Regions from separate parts of the Pseudomonas sp. St316 genome, predicted to be linked through region 2. Evidence: predicted binding sites of a transcription regulator. Region 2 holds the regulator's gene; the other holds the start of a gene.

Region 1 (6,327 bases), 930 kb from region 2:
CTCCCACAGGGACTGCGCATGGCCCGGGGATGGAATCGCGCCCATGAAAAAGCCCGCAGCGACGGCGGGCTTTTTCAGCAAGCAAGAAGCAGAAGCTCAGATAGGGCGGCTGCCGTACTTGTTGTCAGGCTTCTTGGGCGGATCAGCGACCACGTTGGCTTCCACTTCCTGCACCTTACCGCCCCTGGCCAGGAATTCCTCCATGGCCTTGGCGAGCGCATCACGCTCCTTGTTCTTGGCCTCTACGCTCGGCAACTCGTCGACCGACACCGCAGCCTTGGCCTTGCCTTTGGCGGTAGGAACCGGAACATCGGCCCCATCATCGTCGGCAACGTCTTCAGCCGCCGCTTCAAGGCCTTCTTCGGCCTCGTCTTCGTCGCCTACTTCGAGGTCGTCGTTTTCCAGATCATCGTCGCTCATGTTCTACCTCATGACTTGCGAAAAGCAGATTAGTTATAGCCCAGCTTCGCCATCTGTTCGAAGGCTGCCAGAAAAAATTCAACATCCGCCGGCCATCAGCGGTTACGCCCCGTCACCGTACAAGGTGGCGAGGACTTTACGAGCACCGCCGTGATCACGGTGCTCGCCCAGATAAACACCTTGCCAGGTACCCAATGCCAGCCGTCCTGCCGTGACCGGCAGGCTGATCTGACAACCGAGCACACTGGCCTTGAAGTGCGCCGGGAGGTCGTCCAGGCCTTCGTCGTTGTGCTCATAATCGGCGGTTCCTTGTGGGATCAGCCGATTGAAAAATCGTTCGAAGTCCCGACGTACCGCCGGATCGGCGTTCTCGTTGATGGTCAACGAAGCCGAGGTATGCTGCAGCCACAGATGCAACAGACCGACACGACACGCCTGGAGTTCAGGCAGGCCGGCGAGCAACTCGTCCGTCACCAGATGAAAGCCCCGAGGCCTTGCCCGCAGCGTTATCAGCGTCTGTTGCCACATACACATCTCCGCACGTTCGGCGCGCATTCTAGCGCGCTCTGGGAAAAAACAAAGGGCCTAATATTCTTGCTTCGGTGTAAGCCTTTGGCGGTATAAAAACCCATGTCGCATCCACAACAAAAGGCGTCGGAAAAACCACTGCACCTTGTGAGCAATGACAAATTCCAGACAAAAAAATGCCCGGCGAACCGGGCATTTTTTTTGCGTGTGCCTACAGGTTGTAGCCACGTTCGTTGTGCTGGGCCAGGTCCAGGCCCACCGCTTCTTCTTCCTCGGTGACACGCAGACCCATGACGGCGTCCAGGACCTTGAGGATGATGAAGGTGACGATCGCGGTGTAGACCACCGTGAAACCCACGCCCTTGAATTGAATCCACACTTGCGCACCGATATCGGTCACGGTGCCGAAGCCACCCAGGGCCGGTGCCGCGAACACACCGGTCAGGATCGCGCCGAGGATACCGCCGATGCCGTGCACGCCGAAGGCGTCCAGGGAGTCGTCGTAGCCGAGTTTGCGCTTGAGGGTAGTGGCGCAGAAGAAGCACACCACGCCCGCTGCCAGGCCGATGACCAGGGCGCCCATCGGGCCCACGGTGCCGGCAGCCGGGGTGATGGCAACCAGGCCCGCCACGACGCCCGAGGCGATGCCCAGTGCGCTTGGCTTGCCGTGGGTGATCCACTCGGCAAACATCCAGCCCAGCGCCGCCGCAGCGGTCGCGATCTGGGTCACTAGCATCGCCATGCCGGCGGTGCCGTTGGCGGCGACAGCGGAACCGGCGTTGAAACCGAACCAGCCGACCCACAGCATGGCCGCGCCCATCAGGGTGTAACCCAGGTTATGCGGCGCCATTGGCGTGGTCGGGAAGCCTTTGCGCTTGCCCAATACCAGGCACGCCACCAGGCCTGCGACACCGGCGTTGATGTGCACCACGGTGCCGCCGGCGAAGTCCAGCACGCCCCAGTCCCACAGCAGGCCGCCGTTACCGGACCAGACCATGTGCGCAATCGGCGCATACACCAGGGTGAACCACACGCCCATGAAGACCAGCATGGCGGAGAACTTCATCCGCTCGGCAAATGCGCCGACGATCAGGGCCGGGGTGATGATGGCGAAGGTCATCTGGAAGGTGATGAACACCGCTTCAGGGAACAGCGCCGCCGGGCCGGTCAGGCTGGCTGGCGTGACGCCCGCCAGGAAGGCTTTGCCGAAACCGCCGATGAAGGAATTGAAGTTGACGACGCCCTGCTCCATGCCGGTGGTGTCGAACGCAATGCTGTAGCCATAGATGACCCACAGGATGCTGATCAGACCGGTAATGGCAAAGCACTGCATCATCACGGAAAGAAGGTTTTTCGACCGAACCATGCCGCCGTAGAACAGCGCCAGGCCAGGAATGGTCATGAACAGTACAAGAATCGTGGCCGTGAGCATCCAGGCGGTGTCGCCGGAGTTCAGGACTGGGGCTGCCGCTTCTTCTGCCATGGCCAGGCCAGGCATTGCGAAGGACAACAGGGCTCCTAGCCCTGCGAATTTACGCAGAGTCATATTGTTTTCTCCTGGGGCGTTGGGTTTGGCGGCTTAGATGGCGTCGGTATCGGTTTCGCCGGTACGGATGCGGATAGCCTGTTCCAGATTGACCACAAAGATCTTCCCGTCACCGATCTTGCCGGTGTTGGCGGCCTTGGTGATAGCCTCGATCACCCGATCAAGATCCTTGTCGTCAATGGCGACATCGATCTTCACCTTGGGCAGGAAATCGACCACGTACTCCGCGCCGCGATACAGCTCGGTGTGACCTTTCTGCCGGCCGAAGCCTTTGACCTCAGTAACGGTAATGCCCTGCACGCCGATCTCGGACAACGACTCGCGCACGTCGTCCAACTTGAACGGCTTGATGATGGCAGTGACTAGCTTCATGAAACTTTCTCCCGAATTGGTGGACTTGCCCCAGGAAAACAAACCCGACTCAAGTCTAAGCGCAGTGCCTGGCTTTGTAACGCGTCGTCGGCCCAAGTTGCCCGACAGGTGCCAGTTAACCGATCCCGACGAAACTCCCCGTTCCGCCTGCTGCACTGCATTCGTCACAGCGACTGCATCAGTGCGTGGGTCATCAGCCACTAAGCAGAAACCTTGCCATCTGCACCAAACCCTCTGATTTCAGTCTCTTGGCCACCTGTTCAACGCGCGTTGCGCCATGAACCGCAGCGATACGCACAACAACAGTGCAGCACTGCCCAGCCCCCTGCGCGAAAAGCGTGCATCCCTGGCTTGCGAATTGACTATAGACACTGCGTGATACACTGCCCGCCATTGTTTTCAGGACACCTGCCATGCTTGCGCCCAAAGACCTCCTCGACGCCCTGAGCGGCCACGCCTCCCGCATCTTGAGTGGCGACACGCCGCTGCCCAAAAGCGAAATCGAAAGCCAGTTCAAAGCCCTGCTGCAAAGCGGCTTCAGCAAACTGGACCTGGTGAGCCGGGAAGAATTCGACAGCCAAATGGTCGTGCTGGCCCGGACCCGGGCGCGGCTGGAGAGCCTGGAGGCGAAGGTGGCGGAGTTGGAAGCGCGACTGGCTCCGGTAGCGGAATAAGCCGCGAGCCGGCGCCATACGCCCGGTCACCCAGGCGTATTCAACCCGACGGGTCAGAGACGGAAACGGCCGACCAGGGTATTGAATGACAGGGCCAGGTTGGACAGCTCCTGGCTCGAAGCATTGGTCTGGTTCGCCCCAGCCGCAGTCTGGGTCGAGAGATCCTGGATATTCACCAGATTGCGATCGACCTCACGGGCCACATGGGCCTGTTCCTCGGACGCCGTGGCAATCACTAGGTTACGGTCATTGATCTGCGAAATACCGTCGGCAATCAGCTCCAATGCCTCGCCAGTGGCGCGGGCCAGACTTTGGGTCTCGGTCACCAGCGTCTGGCTCTTGCCCATGGCATCAACCGCACTGTCGGCACGGTCCTGCACCGAGTGGATCATGCTCTCGATTTCACCGGTGGACGCCTGGGTCCGCGCCGCCAGGGCGCGAACCTCATCGGCCACCACGGCGAAGCCGCGACCCTGCTCCCCGGCGCGGGCCGCCTCGATGGCCGCGTTGAGCGCCAACAGGTTGGTCTGTTCGGCGATCCCGCGGATCACATCCAGCACCTTGCCGATATCGCGGACCTGCACGGCAAGGTCCCTGACCAGTCCGGTGGATGAGGTAATTTCCTGGGTGGCGTTGTTGATCGCCTGCACCGCGCTACGAGCCTGATCACGTCCTTCACTGGCCTGCGTGCTGGTCGATTGCGAAGCCTGTGAAGTGGAGACCGCGTTGCGAGCCACTTCCTCGACCGCCGAAGTCATCTCGGTCACGGCCGTGGCGGCCTGCTGGATCTCGTCATTCTGCCGGATCAAGGCACGACTGCCATCATCGGTGACCGCCGTCAGTTCCTCGGCGGCAGAAGCCAACTGGTCCGAAGCGTTGGCAATCTGCTGGATGGTGGACTTCAAGCTCGTCTGCATGTCACCCAAGGCCTTGAGCAATTGACCGGCCTCGTCGCGACCGCGGCTGGTGATGTGCTGGGTCAGGTCGCCCTGGGCGATGCGTTGCGCGCAATCGACCGCCGTGGCAATGGGTCGGCTGATCAGGCGGCTGATAAACACGCCCAACAGCAGCGCGGCAATGAAGGCCACGACGATGCCGCTGTACAACACGGTCTTGGCCGTCACCTCCTGCTGCGTGGCGGCCTTGGCGTCTTCGCTGATCTGGCGGTCATTGGAGTCGATCATGATGGTCAACTGGTCCATCACCTTGCGATAGGTTTTCTGCAGGTCACCCAGCAGCAGGGCGCGGCCGTTCTCCAGATCGCCAGCCGCCATCATCGCCACGTACTGCTGAACCATGGCCTGGTAGACCGGCCAATCGCGGGCCATCTGGTCGCCGGCCAGGCGCTCGTCTTCAGCCAGGATCCCTTTACGGTAAGCGGCGAAGGCCTGTTCACTGGCCAACTGATTGGCTTTCATCGAGGCAAGAAACTCATCCTTCATGCTCTGCGGGGCGTTGCCGGCGGTAGCGACATACAGCCGGTACATGTCGCGCGTCTGGCCAACCGCCTTGGTCTTGGTCTGCGACGTGTTGGCGACCGAAACCAGGTTGTTGTTGAACACCCCCAGCAAGCGTGTCGACAGCGCGGAAACACCACTGACGCCCAGCATGCCCACGGCGAGCGTGATCAAGGCACAGAGGAAAAACGAGGTGATCAGTTTGGTCGATAATTTTGCATCATTGAGCCAGTTCATCGGTGGATCCTCATGGGATGCTGGTCCAGCAGCCCTGTTATGTGTGCATTTCCCTGCCCCGCGTAACGCCAGGTAAAGGGCCTGTGTCCGGATTCCATCGCCGCTCGGGTCCGCCTGCCGACAGGACACTGTTGGCGCGACGCTTGATAGTTTTTTCGTCATGACGTCGTACAACATCACAAACATACAAGCAAAAACCCCTGTTAACCCTCAAGCTGGATGGAGCGATCTCCTTTCTTTCCTGCCCATTGCGCTCGCGACGCTTTTGGTCAGAACCCTTCTGAAACACCTTAAATAGAGCCGTTTCATAAAAAAAAAAAATGATGGCCCTTGGCCATTTTCATTGAGAAATGTTACATCATGTGACATATTCATCGCAACGTAAGACATCGTACGACCGTGCAAGCCTTAACGAACCGAGCCAACGGCAACGCGTCGAACCCCAACCGTGAGGAGTTACACATGCATCCGCAGAGGAGGGACTCGCCATTGCCCGGCGTGCGCAAGGCGAAGCCCATGAGGAATATGCTCGCGGGCGCCTTGGCCCTGATGACGGTCAGCCTGGCGACCCACGGCGAGACACTCGACACCAGCGCCTCGCCCGGCAAGCGACTGGCCGTGGCCGCCGATTGCGTGGCCTGCCATAGCACCCGCGACGGCAAGCCTTTTGCCGGCGGTTACCCGCTCAACTCGCCGATGGGCGTCATCTACTCGACGAACATCACCCCTTCCAAGAGCGCCGGCATCGGCCGTTACAGCCAGGCAGACTTCGCCCGAGCCGTGCGCGACGGCGTGACCCCGGACGGCACCCACCTGTACCCGGCGATGCCCTACACCTCCTACGCGAAGATGACCGACAGCGACGTCGCAGACCTGTACCGGTACTTCATGGATGAAGTCGCGCCGGTGGATACGCCCAGCCCCAAGACCGAGCTCGATTTCCCGTTCAATATCCGCGCCTCGATGCTCGGCTGGAATGCCTTGTTCCATAGCCAGAAACGCTTCGAGGCGGATCCGGGCAAGTCCCCGCAGGTCAATCGCGGCGACTACTTGGTCAATGCACTGGCCCACTGCGATACCTGCCATACCCCGC
Region 2 (6,327 bases):
GTGACCCAAGGCGAGAAAATCGTCTACGACACCAACAAGAAACTCGCCAGCGCCGGTCGCGCCACCGGCAGCAAGGTGACCGAGTCGCGTCCGCGGATCGACATGGTGATCCAACCGAAAAAGAAAACCGACGAGCAGAAGGCCCAGTAATGGCAACTCTGAAAGCTCAGCATCTGGCCAAGAGCTACAAGAGCCGTCAAGTCGTGCGCGATGTCAGCCTGTCCATCGACAGCGGCCAGATCGTCGGCCTGCTCGGCCCCAACGGCGCGGGCAAGACCACCTGCTTCTACATGATCGTCGGCCTGGTCCAGGCCGATCAGGGTCGCGTGCTGATCGACGACCTGGATGTCAGCCACCAGCCAATGCACGGTCGGGCGAAGGCAGGTATCGGCTATTTGCCGCAAGAAGCGTCGATTTTCCGCAAACTGTCGGTTGCCGACAACATCATGGCAATCCTCGAGACCCGCAAGGAACTCGACAAGGCCGGTCGTCGCCAGGAGCTGGAAAGCCTGCTACAGGAATTCCACATCAGTCATATTCGCGACAACCTGGGCATGAGCCTGTCCGGTGGCGAGCGCCGTCGCGTGGAAATCGCCCGCGCCCTGGCCACCGCACCGAAGTTCATCCTGCTCGACGAACCGTTCGCCGGCGTGGACCCCATCTCGGTGGGCGACATCAAGCAGATCATCCATCACCTCAAGGCCAAGGGGATCGGCGTGCTGATCACCGACCACAACGTGCGCGAGACGCTGGATATCTGCGAAACCGCCTACATTGTCAACGACGGCCAACTGATCGCCGAAGGCGATTCGGCAGCCATCCTGGCCAATGACCTGGTCAAGGAAGTGTATCTGGGCCATGAGTTCCGCCTGTAAGCACAAGTGTCTGGCGAATTGCCCGAGCGTCGTTTAATTTTATTATGGCGACGCTCTAGGCAAACACTTCAGTTTCAGGCATATAATTTGCTTAAGTTTGGCGCCTCGGCGCCCTGTAGTGGATGGCGCATGTGCGCCGGCGAATAAGGTGTTAAGCCCCTGCCATGAAACCATCGCTAGTCTTGAGAATGGGCCAGCAGCTGACGATGACACCGCAGCTGCAACAGGCCATCCGCCTGCTCCAATTGTCGACCCTGGACCTGCAACAGGAAATCCAGGAGGCCCTGGAGTCCAATCCGATGCTCGAACGCCAGGAAGAAGGCGACGACTTCGACAACACCGACCCGCTGGCCGACAACGTCGAGCAGAAGACCAACACCGAAATCCCTGAACCGGCCTACCAGGAAACCGCCCCGACGGTGGACAACCTCGAGGATGGCGAATGGAACGAACGCATCCCCAACGAACTGCCGGTGGACACGGCCTGGGACGACGTCTACCAGACCAGCGCCAGCAGCCTGCCGAGCAGCGATGACGACGAGTGGGACTTCACCACCCGCACCTCTGCTGGCGAAAGCCTGCAAAGCCATCTGCTGTGGCAGTTGAACCTGGCGCCGATGTCCGATACCGATCGCCTGATCGCCGTGACCCTGATCGATTGCATCAACAACCAGGGCTACCTGGACGAGACCCTCGAGGAAATCCTCGAGGCCTTCGACCCCGAGCTCGACATCGAGCTGGACGAGATCGAAGCCGTCCTTCATCGCATCCAGCAGTTCGAACCAGCCGGCATCGGCGCCCGCAACCTGGGCGAATGCCTGTTGCTGCAACTGCGCCAGTTGTCCGCCAAGACACCCTGGTTGGCCGAAGCCAAGCGCCTGGTCACCGATTACATCGACCTGTTGGGTGGCCGCGACTACAGCCAACTGATGCGTCGCATGAAGCTCAAGGAAGATGAGCTGCGCCAGGTCATCGAACTGGTGCAGAGCCTCAATCCGCGCCCCGGCTCGCAGATCGAATCCACCGAGCCCGAATATGTGGTCCCCGACGTGATCGTGCGCAAGCACAATGATCGCTGGCTGGTGGAGCTCAACCAGGAGTCGATGCCCAAGCTGCGGGTCAACGCCCAGTACGCCGGCTTTGTGAAGCGCGCCGACACCAGCGCCGACAACACCTTCATGCGCAACCAGTTGCAGGAAGCGCGCTGGTTCATCAAGAGCCTGCAAAGCCGCAACGAAACCCTGATGAAAGTGGCCACCCAGATCGTCGAGCATCAGCGCGGCTTCCTGGAGTACGGCGATGAAGCGATGAAACCGTTGGTCCTGCATGACATTGCCGAGGCGGTGGGCATGCACGAGTCGACGATTTCCCGGGTAACCACCCAGAAATTCATGCATACCCCTCGGGGCATCTATGAATTGAAATACTTTTTCTCCAGCCACGTCAGCACCTCCGAAGGCGGCGAATGCTCGTCCACGGCCATCCGCGCGATCATCAAAAAACTGGTGGCTGCGGAAAATCAGAAAAAGCCGTTGAGTGACAGCAAGATCGCTGGTTTACTGGAGGCACAAGGCATTCAGGTGGCCCGCCGTACCGTCGCCAAATACCGCGAATCCCTCGGGATCGCGCCTTCGAGCGAACGCAAGCGGTTGATGTAACAGGCCACGCCACAGCGTTCCAGTGGCAGGCATTTCTGCCTGCCGCTTTATGCACTGGCAACGAAGGAGAAGCTGTATGCAAGTCAAGATCAGTGGACACCAACTGGAAGTGACCGAACCCCTGCGCATCTACGTCGGCGAAAAGCTCGACCGATTGGAGAGGCATTTCGACAAGATCACCAACGTGCAAGTCACGATGACCGTCGAGAAGCTGCTGCAGAAAATCGAAGCCACGCTGCATATTCCCGGCGGACAAGTGGTCGCCAACGCAGAGCACACAGACATGTATGCCGCGATTGACCTGCTGACCGACAAGCTGGATCGCCAACTCAAAAAGCATAAGGAAAAGACCCAGAGCCTCCTCCAGGGCGCAACCGGTCGTTAACCCCCCCAATCCATGATCCGACTAGAAACCATCCTGACCCCCGGCCGTTCCCAAGTGAACGCGCCGGGCGGCAGTAAAAAGAAAGCCCTCGAACACATTGCCAACCTGATCCACCGCGAGGTGCCGGATCTGGAAATGCAGGACGTCTTCGAGGCCCTCGTTGCCCGTGAAAAACTCGGTTCCACCGGTTTTGGCAACGGCATCGCCATTCCCCACTGCCGTCTCAAGGGTTGTGCCGCGCCGATCAGCGCGCTGTTGCACCTTGAAACCGCTATAGATTTCGACGCCATCGACGGCGCCCCGGTCGACCTGCTTTTTGTATTGCTGGTACCGGAGGCAGCGACCGATGCGCACCTTGAGCTGCTGCGCCAGATTGCCAGCATGCTGGACCGCAAGGAAGTGCGCGAAAAACTGCGCAGCGCACCGAGTAACGAAGCTTTGTACCAGGTTGTCCTGGACGAGCAGAACGGTCATTAAAAAATGCGCATGATCATTGTCAGTGGCCGCTCCGGCTCCGGTAAAAGCACGGCCCTCAACGTGCTTGAGGACAGCGGCTACTATTGCATCGACAACCTGCCCGCCGGCCTGCTGCCGGAACTGGCCGAGCGCGCCCTGATCCACACCGAGTTGGCGCAGCCGCTGGTGGCGGTGTCCATCGATGCGCGTAACCTGCCAAGCCACCTGTCGCGTTTTCCTGAACTGCTCGAGGAAGTGCGCAGCCGGCATATCCAGTGCGACGTGCTGTACCTGGATGCCGATGAAGAGACACTGCTCAAGCGCTTTTCCGAAACCCGCCGGCGCCACCCGCTGAGCAATGCCAACCGCTCCCTGGCCGAAGCCATCGAGGATGAAAGCCAGCTACTGGGGCCGATCGCCGATCTGGCAGACCTGAAGGTCAACACCACGCACCTGAACCTGTATCAGTTGCGTGACACGATCAAGCTGCGCCTGCTCAACCAACCCGAGCCGGGCACGGCGTTCCTGGTGGAGTCGTTCGGTTTCAAGCGTGGCATGCCCGTAGACGCCGACCTGGTGTTCGATGTGCGTTGCCTGCCCAACCCTTATTGGAAACCGGAATTGCGCGCGCAGTCCGGGCTCGACCAACCGGTGATCGACTACCTGGCCGCCCAGCCGGATGTCGAGGAAATGTACCAGGACATCTCCAGCTACCTGCTCAAATGGCTGCCCCGCTTTGCGGCGAGCAACCGTGCCTATGTCACGATCGCCATCGGCTGTACCGGCGGCCATCACCGCTCCGTCTACCTGACCGAACGCCTGGGTCAGCTCCTGCAACAATCCCTGAAGAACGTCCAGGTTCGCCACCGCGACCTCAGCTAAAGGATTCACATCGCGATGCCTGCTCAGGAAATTGAAATCATCAACAAGCTGGGTTTGCATGCCCGAGCGTCGGCCAAGTTCGTCGGAGTCGCGGGCCAGTTCAAGGACACCACCATCAGGGTTGGCCGCACACCCGAGACCGCGGTCGACGGTAAAAGCATCATGGCGATGATGATGCTCGCCGCCGGCAAGGGCACCAAGATTCACCTGAGCACTGAAGGGGAGCAAGCGCAGGAAGCGATGGATGCCCTGGTGGACCTGATCAACCGATACTTCGACGAAGGCGAATAACGGATTCAGGACTCGAGTCGAACTTGTTGTGGCCAGAAGATTTTTGTGGGAGCAAAGCTTGCTCGCGCTGAACGATAACTCGGCTAACCTGCTCAATCGCGGCGCCTGCATCGCGGGCAAGCCTCGCTCCCACGGATAAATCTCACCACAGGGTATGGATTCGCGCTCCTTCGCTGTCACGCCAGCGCCGTATCCAACACCATCATCAGACAAAACCCCACCAACAGCCCCAGGCTCGCCAGTTTCTCGTGACCCTTGCGGCGGGATTCGGGAATGACCTCGTGAGTCACCACCAGCAACATCGCCCCGGCCGCCAACGCGAGCCCCAGGGGCAAGAGCATCTCGGCCAGGCTCACCAACCAGGCGCACAGCAGCGCAAACACGGGCTCGACCAGCCCTGACGCCGCGCCAATCAGGAACGCCTTGACCCGCGACATCCCCGCCGTAGCCAGCACCAGCGCGATCACCAGCCCTTCGGGTACATCCTGCAAAGCGATGCCCATCGCCAGGCTGTCGGCATCCGGCATGCCGCCGCCCGCCGACACACCCACCGCCATGCCTTCGGGAATGTTGTGAGCAATGATGGCAAACACGAACAACCAGATCCGCGGCGCAATGATCGGACGGCCAGGCGTCGCGACCAGACTTTCGGGGCTGGCCGAGACCCTGCGGTCCACCAGATACAGCCCGAACGCGCCCAATAGAATACCGAAACTGATAAGGCCGCTGGCCGCCCAAGGCGTCAGTCCCAATTGCTCGGCTGCGGCAACGCCCGGCACGATCAGCGAAAACGCCGTGGCCGCGAGCATCACCCCGGCACCGAAGCCCAGCAGCGAATCGCTGACGGCCTGGGGCATGCGCCGGATAACCAGCACCGGCACGGCCCCCAGCGCGGTGCCCAAGGCACAGAGCCCGCCGCCCTCGAGCGCACGCAACAACCTGGGTTCCAGGTCCAGCCATGCCAGGCCCTGGGCCGCCAACAACGTCATCCCGGCCAACAGCAACAACGACCCCAAGGCATAGCGGAACATCCGTCCGCTTCCAATCGCCAGTGTTTGAGTATCCATAGTCAGCCTTGGGTTGCTTTCATGAAGAACTCGCAGCCAGCGTAGCCTGGTAGCGCCGGGCGACCTCAGGCCAATTGATCACGTTGTAGAAGGCGCTGATGTATTCCGGACGGCGGTTCTGGTAACGCAGGTAATAGGCGTGCTCCCAGACGTCCAGGCCAAGAATCGGTGTGTTGCCCTTCATCAGCGGGCTGTCCTGGTTGCCGCTGCTTTCCACCACGAGGGTCTTTTGCGCGGTCACGCTCAACCAGGCCCAGCCGCTGCCGAAACGAGTCAGCGCCGCTTTGGTGAAGGCTTCCTTGAAACCCTCGATACCGCCCAGCTGCGCTTCGATCGCCGCCGCCAGGGCGCCATCGGGCTGGCCGCCGCCCCGGGGCGTCATCACTTCCCAGAACAGCGAATGGTTGGCATGACCACCGCCCTGGTTGATCACCGCGGCCTGCAGGCTCGGCGGCAACTGTTCAACGCTGGACAGCAGTTTTTCGACGGGCCACCCGGCATATTCGGTGCCGTCCACCGCTGCGTTGAGGTTATTAATGTAGGTCTGGTGATGCTTGGTGTAGTGGATCTCCATGGTTTGCGCATCGATGTACGGTTCCAGGGCGTCGTAGGCGTAGGGCAATGCAGGCAAGGTAAAAGCCATGTTCAATGAACTCCATGATGAAGAGGGGCATTGCGCTGCCGGGGCTTAGCGGCATTGCAGTGCAGCAGGC

The links. The regulator sigma-54, encoded in region 2, starts transcription at its own class of promoters, with help from an activator protein. The targets are predictions, from matches to a motif close to ANTGGCATNNANNTTGCTNT.
Region 1: glnK (P-II family nitrogen regulator) is a predicted target of sigma-54. The motif match lies at 3,068-3,087, and genes of this name have one in related genera.

Annotation. Positions count from the first base shown of each region.
Region 1 is NZ_AP021901.1:6,565,337-6,571,663, forward strand. It holds gene sutA (dormancy-specific transcriptional regulator SutA) at 97-420, opposite strand; gene KI237_RS29375 (secondary thiamine-phosphate synthase enzyme YjbQ) at 523-948, opposite strand; gene KI237_RS29380 (ammonium transporter) at 1,160-2,494, opposite strand; gene glnK (P-II family nitrogen regulator) at 2,528-2,866, opposite strand; gene KI237_RS29390 (accessory factor UbiK family protein) at 3,280-3,540, shown strand; gene KI237_RS29395 (methyl-accepting chemotaxis protein) at 3,594-5,234, opposite strand; gene KI237_RS29400 (cytochrome c) at 5,751-6,327, shown strand, end outside.
Region 2 is NZ_AP021901.1:5,633,005-5,639,331, forward strand. It holds gene lptA (lipopolysaccharide transport periplasmic protein LptA) at 1-150, shown strand, start outside; gene lptB (LPS export ABC transporter ATP-binding protein) at 150-875, shown strand; gene KI237_RS25250 (RNA polymerase factor sigma-54) at 1,040-2,533, shown strand; gene hpf (ribosome hibernation-promoting factor, HPF/YfiA family) at 2,610-2,918, shown strand; gene ptsN (PTS IIA-like nitrogen regulatory protein PtsN) at 2,931-3,395, shown strand; gene rapZ (RNase adapter RapZ) at 3,399-4,256, shown strand; gene KI237_RS25270 (HPr family phosphocarrier protein) at 4,272-4,547, shown strand; gene KI237_RS25275 (ZIP family metal transporter) at 4,724-5,614, opposite strand; gene KI237_RS25280 (superoxide dismutase) at 5,634-6,257, opposite strand; gene KI237_RS25285 (DUF2753 family protein) at 6,260-6,327, opposite strand, start outside.